4 regions of the Kitasatospora sp. NPDC022856 genome follow, and region 1 is predicted to be linked to each of the others. Evidence: riboswitches for the same ligand, from Rfam matches in the RefSeq annotation. Region 1 holds a riboswitch; each other region holds the start of a gene.
What was found. A riboswitch is a leader RNA that binds a small molecule or an ion and turns the genes downstream of it on or off. The one in region 1 is predicted to bind cyclic di-AMP.
Positions count from the first base shown of each region.

Region 2: another riboswitch for cyclic di-AMP. It lies ahead of ACZ34W_RS23915 (M23 family metallopeptidase); the one in region 1 lies ahead of ACZ34W_RS31820 (transglycosylase family protein).
Region 3: another riboswitch for cyclic di-AMP. It lies ahead of ACZ34W_RS26225 (M23 family metallopeptidase); the one in region 1 lies ahead of ACZ34W_RS31820 (transglycosylase family protein).
Region 4: another riboswitch for cyclic di-AMP. It lies ahead of ACZ34W_RS15715 (glycoside hydrolase family 16 protein); the one in region 1 lies ahead of ACZ34W_RS31820 (transglycosylase family protein).

Region 1 is NZ_JBVHHE010000037.1:43,306-46,664, forward strand. It holds gene ACZ34W_RS31810 (SDR family NAD(P)-dependent oxidoreductase) at 1-396, opposite strand, end outside; gene ACZ34W_RS31815 (cytochrome P450 family protein) at 555-1,829, shown strand; cyclic di-AMP (ydaO/yuaA leader) riboswitch at 2,104-2,276, shown strand; gene ACZ34W_RS31820 (transglycosylase family protein) at 2,282-3,199, shown strand.
Region 2 is NZ_JBVHHE010000018.1:148,462-151,820, reverse strand. It holds gene ACZ34W_RS23920 (MFS transporter) at 1-1,448, opposite strand, end outside; cyclic di-AMP (ydaO/yuaA leader) riboswitch at 1,759-1,919, shown strand; gene ACZ34W_RS23915 (M23 family metallopeptidase) at 1,924-2,985, shown strand.
Region 3 is NZ_JBVHHE010000022.1:96,545-99,903, forward strand. It holds gene ACZ34W_RS26210 (TetR/AcrR family transcriptional regulator) at 1-472, opposite strand, end outside; gene ACZ34W_RS26215 (alpha/beta fold hydrolase) at 536-1,363, opposite strand; gene ACZ34W_RS26220 (YiaA/YiaB family inner membrane protein) at 1,486-1,776, opposite strand; cyclic di-AMP (ydaO/yuaA leader) riboswitch at 2,021-2,179, shown strand; gene ACZ34W_RS26225 (M23 family metallopeptidase) at 2,192-3,052, shown strand; gene ACZ34W_RS26230 (hypothetical protein) at 3,124-3,359, opposite strand, start outside.
Region 4 is NZ_JBVHHE010000011.1:34,964-38,322, forward strand. It holds gene ACZ34W_RS15705 (alpha/beta hydrolase) at 1-442, shown strand, start outside; gene ACZ34W_RS15710 (MoaF-related domain-containing protein) at 514-843, opposite strand; cyclic di-AMP (ydaO/yuaA leader) riboswitch at 1,270-1,394, shown strand; gene ACZ34W_RS15715 (glycoside hydrolase family 16 protein) at 1,399-2,673, shown strand; gene ACZ34W_RS15720 (hypothetical protein) at 2,817-3,359, opposite strand, start outside.

The DNA of each region.
Region 1 (3,359 bases):
CGGGACCACCTCGTCGACGACCTCGGCGATCGCCTCGCCGACCAGGGCGAGCAGTTCGGCCAGCCGCTCCAGGTCGAGGTGGTCCGGCAGCTCGGCGAGGGAGACGACGCGCTCGCCGCCCGGCCCTGCGACGCAGAACAGGTCGATCGGGCCGAGGTGCTTCTCGGTGGTGTCGACCAGGGCGGCGATGTCGCTCGGGCGGCGGATGTCGCCGCAGACGCCGACGACCGGGCAGCCCGGCCGGTCGAGTTCGGTGGCGAGGTCCTCGGCGATGCCGACCTGCTGGTCGGCGATGAGGACGCCGGAGGCGCCCGCGGCGGTGAACCGGCGGGCGAGGCCGGCTCCCGACCCGCCGGCGAGTACGGCGATGACCACGACTGCCCCGGTGACCCGCATGGTGCGCTCCTCCCTGTGGGCGGCTCCGCACCGGCGCCCACGCATTTTGCTTGCGGAGGATCGTAGGCAGGTCCTGACCCTCCGCAACAGGGATTACCCCTCAGGTGACCAGGCTCACGCCTGCCGCGCCGGGGTTCCCCACCGGATACGGTCGACACATGCCAGTTCAGCCCGATTCAGCCCGCCCGCCGCTCTTCACCTGGGAGTTCGCCGCCGACCCGTACCCGGCGTACGCGTGGCTGCGGGAGCACGAACCGGTGCACCGCACCACCCTGCCGAGCGGGGTGGAGGCCTGGCTGGTGACCAGGTACGCCGACGCCCGGCAGGCGCTCGCCGACAGCCGGCTCTCGAAGGACCCGGCCCACCACAGCGGGCACGCCCACCGCAGCGGCCGGGTCGGCATCCCCGGCGAGCGCCAGGCCAATCTGATGACCCACCTGCTGAACATCGACCCGCCGGACCACACCCGGCTGCGCCGGCTGGTCTCGAAGGCGTTCACGCCGCGCCGGGTGGCGGAGTTCGAGCCCCGGGTGCAGCAGCTCACCGACCGGCTGATCGACGGCTTCGCGGAGCGCGGCTCGGCGGACCTGATCCACGAGTTCGCCTTCCCACTGCCGATCTACGCGATCTGCGACCTGCTCGGCGTGCCGGCCGAGGACCAGGACGACTTCCGGGACTGGGCGGGCATGATGATCCGCCATGGCAGCGGGCAGCGCGGCGGGGTGGGACGCGCCGTCAAGCGGATGCGCGCCTACCTGGCGGAGCTGATCCACCGCAAGCGGGCCGATCCCGGCGACGACCTCATCTCGGGGCTGATCCGGGCCAGCGACCACGGTGAGCACCTGACCGAGAACGAGGCCGCGGCGATGGCCTTCATCCTCCTCTTCGCCGGGTTCGAGACGACCGTGAACCTGATCGGCAACGGCACCTACGCTTTGCTGCGCAACCCCGGGCAGCGGGCGCTGCTCCAGGACTCGATCGCCCGCGGCGAGACCGCGCTGCTGGAGACCGGTATCGAGGAACTCCTGCGCTACGACGGTCCAGTGGAGCTCGCCACCTGGCGGTTCGCGACCAGCCCGCTGACCATCGGCGGCGTGGACATCCCGGTCGGCGATCCGGTGCTGGTGGTGCTCGCGGCGGCGGACCGGGACCCGGCGCGGTTCGCCGACGAGAACACCCTCGACCTGGCCCGGACGGACAACCCGCACCTCGGCTTCGGGCACGGCATCCACTACTGCATCGGTGCGCCGCTGGCCCGGTTGGAGGGGCGCGCGGCGCTCACCACCCTGCTCACCCGGTTGCCCGATCTGCGACTCGCCGCTAGCCCGGAGGAGCTCCGCTGGCGCGGTGGCCTGATCATGCGTGGACTGCGCGATCTCCCGGTGGAATTCACCCCCGAGAAGCCCTCCGCGGCACCGGTGGACGGGCTCTGAGCAAATCCGTCCGGCGACCCCCGGCGGTGTCTCGATCTCGTCGCGCCGAGACCGCGACACGCTGACGGGGTGTCGCCGACACGCCCTATCAGCGGGTATGAATCAGCATCAAACCGGACATAGCCCTGTCGTTGGTAGGCGATCGGCCACGCGCCGTAATTTATGTGTGATACCTGCGATATGAGCTTGTTATTGATGTGAGGATCTGTCTACCCTCCCTGGAGTTCGCAGCTGCGGACCTCGTGCGCGGAACGCCGAATCCTGCCCGCCGCGTTACGGGAAACCGACCAGAACCCTTGGGCAGGGGCGGGGGAACCAGGTTTGTTGCCGTCCCCCACGGCTTGGGGTGAAGCCGCCCGCGCGGGCAGAAGGCGTCCGCGTCGTGCGGCCGGGCCACCTCCCGGTCCGAACCCGACAGCTCACCTCGCAGGCGTGCGGAGAGGGACTTCCCCATGCTCTTCGTCGGAACCGGCCGTCACCGTCGTCGCACCCAGACCGAGAAGGCCATCGCCGTTGCCGGCGTGGCCGGCGTCGGACTCGCCCTGCCGCTCCTCACCGCCACCGGCGCCTCGGCCGCCCCGGCCTCGACCTGGGACGCGGTCGCCCAGTGCGAGAGCGGCGGCAACTGGGGCATCAACACCGGCAACGGCTTCTACGGCGGCCTCCAGTTCACCTCCAGCACCTGGAAGGCGTTCGGCGGCACCTCGTACGCGCCGCAGGCCCACCAGGCCAGCCGGGCGCAGCAGATCTCGGTCGCCGAGAAGGTCCTCGCCTCGCAGGGGCCGGGCGCCTGGCCGGTCTGCTCCCAGAAGGCGGGCCTGGCCAAGGGCGGGGCCGCGGCCTCGGTCGACACCTCCTCGGACGCCGAGCCGACGGCCGCCGCCAAGCCGGCCCAGTCGAAGCCCGCGCAGAAGCCGGCGCAGAAGCCCGCCCAGAAGCCGGCCCAGCAGCAGGCTCCGAAGCCCGCCGCCCAGCAGCCCGCCCAGCAGGACGACCGGGCTCCGGGCTTCGCCGGCCAGCCGGGCTGGGACGCCGACGCGAAGGTCTTCTGGTACCAGAGCGACGGCGCCTGGTACTGGACCAGCCACCAGAGCGTCTACCAGCAGTACGCCGGTCAGCAGGCCGCCCAGCAGACGAGCGGGTACGCGGGCCAGGACAGCCGCCCCGCCGCCCACGGCGCCCCGGCCGCGGTCGCCGCCCAGCAGCGCACCGGGCACGGCTACACCGTCCAGTCCGGTGACACCCTGTCGACGATCGCCGCCGCCCAGGGCGTCGAGGGCGGCTGGCAGACGCTGTACGACGGCAACCGCGGCACCGTCGGCACCGACCCCAACATGATCCTCCCGGGCCAGCAGCTCGATCTCGGCTGACCGCCCGTGTGGTGACTCCCCGTGCGGTGACGCCACGAAGGGGGCCGGTTCGGCCCCCTTCGTCCGCATCCGGCCGCATTTCGTGGGACAACCAGGTGAACTACCGGTGGGTAGCCCGGCCACACGCTGAGACGGGACCGAGGTCGACGTGGTCCCGGGA
Region 2 (3,359 bases), on a different contig from region 1:
CCGCAGGCGTAGGTGCAGTCCGGCTCGGCGACCGGGTGGTCCTCGGGGGCCAGCACATTGCCCCGGACGGTGGTGAACGCCGTCACCGCGCCGGTGACCAGCAGCCCTGCGCAGATCAGCATCGCGGTCCGGAAGGCGGAGTCCACCGCGGCCGGTACCCGGTAGGCCTCGCCGCTGAGCCCGGCCAGCGCCGGCAGGGCGGCCACCGCGAGCAGCCCGGCCGCGCGGGCGGCGGCGTTGTTGACGCCGCTGGCGATCCCGGCATGCCGGACCTCCACCGCCGCGAGCACCGTCGCGGTCAGCGGCGCGACCAGCAGGACCATCCCGCAGCCCATCACGGTGGCGGCCGGCAGCACGTCCGTCCAGTACGAGGCGTCGGAGCCGATCCGCAGCATCAGCAGGACCCCCGTCGCGCAGAGCAGCGGCCCCACGGTGAGCGGGAGGCGCGGGCCGATCCGCTTGCCGAGCCGGCCGGCCCGGGCGGACAGCGCGAGCATCAGCACGGTGATCGGCAGCAGGGCGAGCCCGGAGACCAGTGGGGAGAAGCCGGAGACGATCTGCAGCTGGACGACCAGGAGGAAGAAGACGCCGCTGAACGCCGCGTAGACGCAGAGGGTGACCAGGTTCACCGCGGTGAACAGGCGGGAGGAGAAGAGGCCGAGCGGCAGCATCGGCTCCGGGACGCGGCGTTCGACCACCACGAAGGCCGCGCCCAGCAGCAGGCCGGCCGCGCCGGACACCCACACCACGGCCGAGAGCCCGTCGCCCGCCGCGGTCAGCGCGTAGGTGACCGAGCCCAGCGCGAGCGCGGCCAGCGCCGCGCCGAGGACGTCGAACCGGCCGGTCGCGCTCTCGTCCCGGCTCTCCGGGACGTGCCGGGAGGCCACCGCGACCACCAGGGCGGCGAGCGGGACGTTCAACAGGAAGATCCACCGCCAGCCGGGGCCGTCCACCAGCCAGCCGCCGAGGAACGGGCCGATCGCGGCGGACACCCCGCCGAGGCCGGACCAGAGGCCGACCGCCGCCGAGCGGTCGTCAGGGTGGAACACCGCCTGGAGCATCGCCAGCGAGCCGGGGGTCAGCAGCGCCCCGCCGACGCCCTGCACCGCGCGGGCGGCGACCAGTACCTCGATGGTGGGGGCCGCGGCGCAGGCCGCCGAGGCGGCGGCGAACCAGAGCACGCCGATCAGGAAGACGCGGCGCCGGCCGTAGCGGTCACCGAGCGCGCCGCCGAGCAGGATCAGGCCGGCCAGGGTGAGCAGATAGGCGTTGAGCGTCCATTGCAGGGCGGCGAGCGGAGCGCCGAGATCGGTGCCGATCCGGGGCAGTGCGACGTTGACGACGGTGCCGTCGAGCATCGCCATGCTGGAGCCGAGCACCGTCGCCAGTAGTACCCAGCGGCCCTGCGCGGTGCCCAGGCGCAGGGTGCCGGCCTCGGAGGTGGCCACCGCCTGATCCTGCGCTCCGGGACGCGACGTGACAAGGGTCACCGGGGGTGTGTCGGCGGATGGCTTTCCGTAGGTGATCGTATGCGTACGGACACCGAAATCGGCGGAGCGTCGTGGATCAGTGGCACGCGGTGAATCGATTGTGCACATACTGTGCAGCCGATCATTCGGAGTGTCACGGCCTTCCCGGGAGTGGTTGTCGATTCAAGAGATCGACATTGCTTCGCCCGGGCGGATGAGTTTTAGTTCAGCGACCGCCCGGCATTGGACCGGGTGGCCACCGGGTGGAACGCCTAGTCCTGCCGCTGCCCGGTGGTACGAACCGAACTCTGTACGGCAGGAGCGGGGGACCCAAAGGTAAGTCGCCGGACCGGAATTCACGGTCCGGCTTGGGGTGAAGCCGCGCTATGCGGCCGGGCAACTCCAGCCCGAACCCGACAGCTCACCTCGCAGGCGTCGGAGAGGACAGTTCGCCATGCCCGCACAGGCTCGTCGTATCACCCTGCCCCGCGCCGCCCGCATCGGCATCGCCACCGCCGTGACCGGCGCCGCTTTCGCCCTCCCGCTGGTGACCACCATCAGCGCCCAGGCCCACACCGCCCCGGCCGCCAAGCCCGCGCAGACCTCCACCTGGACCGGCGCCACCAGCGTCGACGCCGCGCCGGCCGCTGCCGCCAAGCCGGCCGCCGAGGCCGCCAAGCCGGCCGCCGCGCCGGCCGAGGAGAGCTACAAGGTCGTCGGCGGGGACACCCTGTCGAAGATCGCCGACGCCAAGCAGGTCGAGGGTGGCTGGAAGGCCCTCTACGACCACAACCGCTCGGTCGTCGGCGCCAACCCGAACCTCATCTTCCCGGGTCAGCAGCTCGCGCTGGGTGCCAAGGCCGCCGCCGCTCCGGCCGCCGCCGAGGCCGCCAAGCCCGCCGCCCCGGCCGCCAAGCCGCAGGTCTCGCAGGACGCGCAGAAGCCGGCCGCCCAGCACGCCGCCCCGAAGCCGGTCCAGGCCGCCAAGCCCGCCGAGGCCCCGGCCGCCAAGCCGGCCGCCCCCGCCGCGAAGCCGGCCGCTCCGGCCGCTCCCGCGGCGCCGGCCGCTCCGGCCGCTCCCGCGGCGCCGGCCGCCGCGGCCAGCACCTCGGGCTTCGTCGCCCCCCTCGCCAACCCGAAGCTCGGCACCGCCTACGGCGTGGCCGGCTCGATGTGGGCCTCCGGTCACCACACCGGTGCCGACTTCGTCGCCTCCACCGGCACCCCGCTGCGCGCCGTCGGCGCCGGCACCGTGGTGAAGGCCGGCAACGGCGGCGCCTACGGCAACGAGGTCGAGATCAAGCTCGCCGACGGCCACTACGCCGAGTACGCGCACCTGTCCTCGATCGGTGTGAAGATCGGTCAGACCGTCACCGCCGGCCAGCAGATCGGCCTCTCGGGTGCCACCGGCAACGTGACCGGCCCGCACCTGCACTTCGAGATCCGCACCGGCTCGGAGTACGGCTCGGACATCGACCCGATCGCCTACCTGCGGGCGCACGGCGTCTCCCTCTGACCTGAGGTCGGACTTCCGCTGGGTGCGGGGCGTACGACCGCCCGGGATGGTCATGTCGGGTGACCGCTCGACCGGATGATCGCCGCACCGTCAGCGGATCATGGGCGCGGGACACGCCCTGGCCGGCCCGGCTCGCGAATTTCCTTCGCGAGCCGGGCCGGCCTTTTTCGTGCCCTTCTGACAGGCAGGTGCCCCCCCGCGAGCAGGGTTTCCGTCCGGCGTTTCCGAGTGGTCGGTTCCGTCGTGCGGAAGGCCTTTCCGGAAGGCCTTCCTGGGGGGCCTTCCGGGATATTCCGACGGCCCGTCGGCGGTCGGACGGGCCGTCAATTCTCGGTCGGCGGTCGCGGTGAAAGGAATGGGCCGCCCCGGCGGGG
Region 3 (3,359 bases), on a different contig from region 1:
TCGACAGCGAGGCGAAGCCGTGGGCGACCGAGCGGACGGTCCGGGCGGCGTGGACGGCCTCGGAGCCCTCCAGCCCGTAGCCGCGGAGCACCGCGAGGATCACCCCGACCAGCCGCCCGCCCGCCCTGGTCAGGTCGTCGTCCGGCTGCGGGGCCTGCGGCAGCGCGGTGTACCGGTGCGGGTACTCGGTGGCGTAGCCGTGGTAGGCCCGCAGGACGGCGGCGACGGCGTCGTCCCCGCCGCGGCCGAGGGCGGCCTCGGCGAGCCGGTCGGCGAGTTCCTCGGTGACCCGGACGGCGATCAGCCGGCGCAGCTCGGCGAGTCCGCCGCTGACGTGCTTGTACAGCGAGGGGGTGGCCACCCGGGCCCGTCCGGCGACGGCGGCCAGGGTGAGGGCCTCGGGGCCCTGTTCGTCGATGAGGGCGAGGGCGTGGTCGACGACCTGCTCGGGGGTCAGTCCGACTCGGGGCATGGTGCGGTCTCCGTGGGCGAGGAAGCGGGCGGGCTCGGGCCGGCGCGGCGCGGAAGGGCGGGCTCAGGCCAGCTCGGCGAGGAAGGGCAGCAGGGCGTCGGCGGTGGCCTGCGGCCGGTCGGCCATCGGGTAGTGCCCGGAGCCCTCGATCATCACCTTGCGGCCGTTCAGTGCGGCGGCCTGCCGGTCGGCGACCAGCTCGGGGTCGGGGAAGTCGGGGTCCTTGGTGCCCATCACGACCAGCGCCGGGCAGCTCACGGCGGCGGTCCAGCCGTTCGGCGCGGAGTCCCCGCGCACGTAGCCCCGGGTGGCCTGCTTGCGGCCCGGCGTGCGCATCGCGGCGACCAGTCCGTCCACGTAGGCGTCGAAGTCGGCCGGCTTGGGACCGGGGTACGCCATCTTGCGGTGGTAGAGGCCCCAGAACGCGGGCGAGTGCACCAGCAGGACGCCCATCACGCCGAACATCGCGCGCTGCAGCGCGTTCGGCGGCGGGTTCTCGACGAAGGCGTCCACCAGGACGATCCCGGCCACCCGCTCCGGCGCGTCCCCGGCCACCTTGACCACCGTCGCACCGGCGTAGGAGTTGCCGACCAGCGTGGCGCGGTCGATGCCGAGGTGGTCCAGCAGGGCGAGGACGTCGGTGGCGATCGCGGCCGGCGTGTAGTCGTCCCAGGCGATCGAGGACTCGCCGAAGCCGCGCAGGTCCAGGGTGATCACCCGGTGGCCCGCGGCCACCAGCAGCGGGCGCAGGTGCCGGTACGCGGCACGGCTGTCGAGCATCCCGGGGAGCAGGACGAGGGGGGCGCCGTCGCCCTGCTCGGTGTCGTCGAAGGCCAGCCGGCCGCCGGGGAGGTCGAGGTACTGGGTGCTGGGGGTGAAGGTGCCGGGCATGGGGGCCTCCTCGGTCCGCGGGGCTGTCGGCATTGCGCCGATAGCCATAAAGCTAAGGCTAATAGCCTTAGCTTTCAAGCCCTCGACCGGCCGGACCCCCGGGGCGGCCCCGGTACCGCGGCTCAGACCCCCTCCACCTTGAACGGGTCGTGCTCGGCGAGCAGCTTCTCCAGCCGCGCCTGGTCCACCCGGGTGACGATCTCGTTGGTCTCCTGCCGGTCCCGGATCACCTTGGCCAGGGTGAAGGCGGAGGTGACGGTGTAGAGCAGGCCGACCGTGAGGAAGGCGCGGGTCCAGCCGCCGACCGGCAGATAGGCGATGCCGACGGCGAGGGCGCCGCCGGAGAGGGCGAAGGAGAGGACGGCCTGGAGGTGGTACGCGGCCGTGGTGCGTGACTGCATCGGTGCGTTCATGGCGCCAGGATGGCCGCGCCGGGAGCGCCGCACATGAGTAGGAGTACTCAAGTGGGGGACCGTTCGTTGACGTCCCCTCACGTTCGGTAGTGTCAGTTGCCATCGATCCGCCCAAATCGCCCATCAGGTCACGTACCGTCCGGGTAGTATCCGGCTGTCCCGAACGGACGGCTTGGAATCAGAGGCTCCTAGGATTAACGTTTGATAACGCAGCGCGGTTCGTAACGCCGTACCCAGACGGCACCGTGCGCCGTCGCCTAATCCCGCCGGCCGGCCTCCGGGCAGGCCAGGGAGCCGGGGAACCATGTTCCTTGGGGTGAATCGGCCGGGCCCAGGCCCAGCCGTAGGAGACCTTCCTGCTCCGAACCCGTCAGCTAACCCGGTAGGCGCGAAGGAAGGAAAGGAGCGCGCCTCCGTGGCGTCGTCGCACTCTCCGGCACACCTGCCCGGCTCCCCCGCCGGCACCCAGCTGCTCGACCACCCCTGGCCGCCCGCCCACCCGGGCGAGTTCGGCGGGTCCGGCGTCGAGACCGGGCCGCAGGCCCCCGACAGCAACCGGCACCGGATGCCCCGTCAGACCCGCGGCACCGCCCCGCTGCTCGGCGTCACCGCCGTGGCCGCCACCCTCGGTGCGACCGGCTTCGCCTCCGCCACCCCGGCCGCCGCCCCCGCCGTCGAGGTCCCGGACGAGACCCCGGTCGCGCTCGCCGCGGACCCGGGCCTCGCGCTCGCCGCCCGGATCCAGCAGCAGGCCGACAGCCAGCGCACCGCCGCCGAGGAGGGCGCCCGCCTGCAGGCCGCCAAGGAGGCCGAGGTCAAGCGCGCGGCCCAGCAGCAGGAGGCCAAGCGGGCCGCGGAGGAGGCCGAGAAGGCCAAGCTCGCCGCCATCGAGCTGCCGGTGCGCGACTACCACCTCTCGGCCCACTACGGCCAGAGCGCCTCCTACTGGGCCCACCTGCACACCGGCCTGGACTTCGCCGCCGACACCGGCACCCCGGTCTACGCGGTCGGCCAGGGCACCATCACCTCGGCCGGCTGGGCCGGGTCGTACGGCTACCGGATCGTCGAGACGCTGCCCGACGGCACCGAGATCTGGTACTGCCACCTCTCCTCGATCATCAAGGGCTCCGGCAAGGTCGTCCCCGGCCAGCAGCTCGGCAAGGTGGGGGCCACCGGCAACGTCACCGGCCCGCACCTGCACCTGGAGGTCCGCCCCGGCGGCGGTGCCCCGGTCGACCCGGAGAGCTGGTTCGAGCAGCGCGGCGTGACCCCCTGACCGGCGTCACCTTCTGACAGCCCGCCGCGGTGCCCCGGCCGTCGTGACGACGGCCGGGGCACCGTCGCGTCTCAGGCCCCGGCGGCCGCGTCGGCCCCGTCCGGCCGGTCGGCGGACCCGTGCACGTGCCCGTCCCCGGGCGCGTAGCCGTACTCGTCCCCGGGCGCGTAGCCGTACTCGTCCCCGGGCTCGTCGTCCCCGTACTCCCCGGCCTCCTCCGCCTCGCCGGATGCCCCGGGCAGCTGCGCCAGGTACGCGTCGATCTCCTCCTGGCCCGGCTCCGGGGCCAGCTCCGGGAACTCCTCCA
Region 4 (3,359 bases), on a different contig from region 1:
CCGGGTCTCCTCGGACCCGCGGGCCTGGGGATTCATGGGCAACTCGACCGGCGGCTACTGCGCCCTCAAGCTCGCCATGCGGCACCCGGAGGTCTTCCCGACCGCCGTCTCGCTCTCCGGCTACTACCAGGCCGCCGACGACCCGACGACCGGGGACCTCTTCAAGGGCAGCCAGCAGCGTCGCAACGAGGCCGACCTGATGTGGCGGCTGAAGAACCTGCCGCAGCCCGAGGTGTCCGTCCTGCTGGCCGGGACCAGGGAGGGCGACGGCGACTACCGCCGGGACACCGAGGCCTTCGTGGCCGCCGCGCACGCGCCCATGAAGGTCTCCTACAGCATGATGAGGACCGGCGGCCACAACTTCGAGACCTGGAGCAGGCTGCTGCCGTCCTCGCTGGAGTGGCTCTCCCAGCACCTCAGGGTGCCGGACCGCGCGGTCTGACCTCTGACCCCTGACCCGGACGGGCGCGGGGCGCCGCGGCACGGCCGGTACAGCAGCGCTCAGGCCACGGCTCAGGCCACCGGCTCCAGCGTCCCGGTGTGCAGCTCGCCGACCCGGCCGCCCTCGCCCTCGTACGTCCAGAACGCGCGCACCGTCAGCCTGCCGAGGTCCATCACGTGGCTGACGGTGATGCCGCTCTGCTCGGTCCAGCTGACGAAGTACAGCTCCGGCCCGATCTCGGCGATGTGCAGCGCGACGTCCTCCCACTGGCCCGCCGACTCGCCGAGGCCCTCCCAGCGCAGCCGCTTGCCGTCGGGCGAGTAGGCGTTGCGGAAGGCCGCGCCGTTGTCGACCTGGAAGAGGTAGGTACGGCCGGCGAAGGCGGGCAGGGGCGCGGTCATGGCGGAGCGGGTCCTCGTCTCTCGTCTGTGCGGTACGGCTGGACTCCCAACCTATCCGACCGGCCGACCTTCGCGGCGGACATGCGGGCACCCGGCCACGGAGCGGACACCGGGGCGGCGCCGCCCCCGCCCGGCCGGACCTCCGCCACCCGCTCGCCGACCCGCCGCCGACCCCGTCGGCCGCCCCGCGCCCGCCCCACGCCCCGCCCCGTCTCCAACTGATCAACTTCCCCGGTGACTTGATCCACTCCGGACGGCTCGCACTGTGAGCTGCGCGACAACACCCCCCGTCGGCTTGTCGACATTCGAGCGGCCTGCCTAGCCTGCACGAGTCCGTCTTCGCGGACCCCGCCGTCGGGACGCCGAGTCCTGTCCACCCGCCGGTCGGCAGTCGAGCACCGCAGCGGACGGGAGCGGGGGACCCAGGTCAGTGCCAGGCCCACGCGCTCGCGCGTGCGGACCGAGGCTAGGGGTGAAGCCGCTCCCACAGGCGGCCGGGCAACCTCAGCCCGAACCCGACAGCTCACCTCGCAGGCGTCTACAGAGGACACCGCCATGCAGAAGCCTGCCCGGCGCGCGACCCCGCGCCACGCCCGCCCCTCCCACCGAGGCCGCAAGGCCGCCTTCGCCGCCACCGGAGCGCTCGCCATCAGCGGCGCCGGCCTGCTCGGCGTCCCGGCGCTCACCGGCGCCCAGGCGGCCACCGCGCCGACCGTCACCCAGGACAGGCTCGCCCCGGCCACCATGGTCGCGGGCAAGGCCACCACGGCCGCGCTGACCGTCCACTCCTCGTCCTGCTTCACGGCCAAGACCGTCGGCGTCGGCGTCCGCGACGCGGCCGGGCGCAACCTCGACTTCCCCGGCAACGTCTCCAACGCGCAGATCTGCCCCGGCGGCCTGTCGATCACCACCGGTGCCCGCACCCTGCCCGCCGGGACGTACACCCAGTTCGGCTTCTGGCAGGACCTCGGCGGTACCTGGCACAACCTGCCCTCGCGCCAGCTCGCGGTCTCCGACGCGACCGTCGCCCCCGCCCCGAGCCCGACCGCCACCCCCAAGCCCACCCCGACGCCGTCGCCCACCGCGACCGCCACGCCGTCGCCCACCGCCCCGGCCCCCACCGCGCCGGCGACCGGCGCGCCGGTCGCCGGGAAGTCGCTGACCTGGTCGGACGAGTTCAACGGCCCGATCGCCTACGGCTCGCGCTGGACGGGCGACAAGAGCAGCGCCTACCGCTACGGCAACCACAACCCGGACGACAACAAGCTGGACTGGCTGAACAGGAACAACGTCTCGGTGGCCGGCGGCGTCGCCACGTTCACCGCCAAGCCGGGCGCCAACACGCTGGAGAACGGCAAGAAGTCCTGGGACACCGGGCTGCTCACCACCGAGTACTCCAGCGAGGGCTTCCAGGTGAAGACCGGCGACTACGCCGAGACCCGGGTCAAGCTCCCGGCCGGCACGGGGGCCTGGCCGGCCCTGTGGACCTGGAAGAACGGCAACGGGGAGATCGACTCCTTCGAGTACCACCCCGACAACCCGAACCTGCTGGAGCTGACCAACCACGTCAACCCGGGCCACCTGTACTACACCGACGCCAAGGCGATCGCGAAGGACGGCTGGGTCACCATCGGCACCCACTACGGCGCCACCTCGGTCGACTGGTACGTCAACGGTACGAAGGTGTTCTCGGACGGCAAGGGCGTCGGCGCCAACTGGTCCGCGTACCTGATCCTCAACCTGTCCCTGAGTGCAGGGCAGTACCACGCCGCGCCGCAGGGCACGGCCCCGATCACCTTCGCCGCGGACTACGTCCGGGTCTACCGCTAGGCCGATCGGCGCCCGGTCCGGACCGGAACGCACCCGGACCGGAACGCACCCGGACCGGAACGCACTCGGCGCGGTACGGCTCAGGACAGCCGTACCGCGCTGAGCCGTCGGGGCCCGGCTCGGTACGGCCCTGGCCGGTCCGGTCAGTAGCTGGCGGGGGGCTCGACGATGTTCATCGTGAACGGCAGCTTGTTGTTCTCCGAGTTCGGGTCGTCCGCACTGCTGATGGCGACGTAGCCGCCGTGCAGCTCGCCGTAGGGGACGTCGGCGCCGACCTTCAGCGGGATCAGTGCCGTGGCGCTCTCGAGGCTCGGCAGGCCCGGGGGGAACTGGCAGCGCACCCGGTGGCCGTTCTGGAACGCGGTGCAGTTCTCCGGGGAGAACGGCTCCCTTGGCGTGACACCCTCCGGCAGGGTGACGACCACGGTGAACGGCGAGGCCGTCCTGTCCGGCCCGCGGTTGGCGATGAAGGCGTGCAACGTGACCATGCCCTCCGGCGCGACGGCGTCCGGGTCGAGCCGGATCACCTCCAGGTCGGAGTTCGACGGGGCCGGCACCGCGAGTGGCGCGACCTCCGCCGCCGGGGCGTCCCCGACCGCGGGATCGGCGCCCGGGCAGGCGGCCCCCGCCGACCCGGCGGCCAGCGCGGTCACCGCGCACCCCACCGTCAGCGCCCTGCCGAGGAA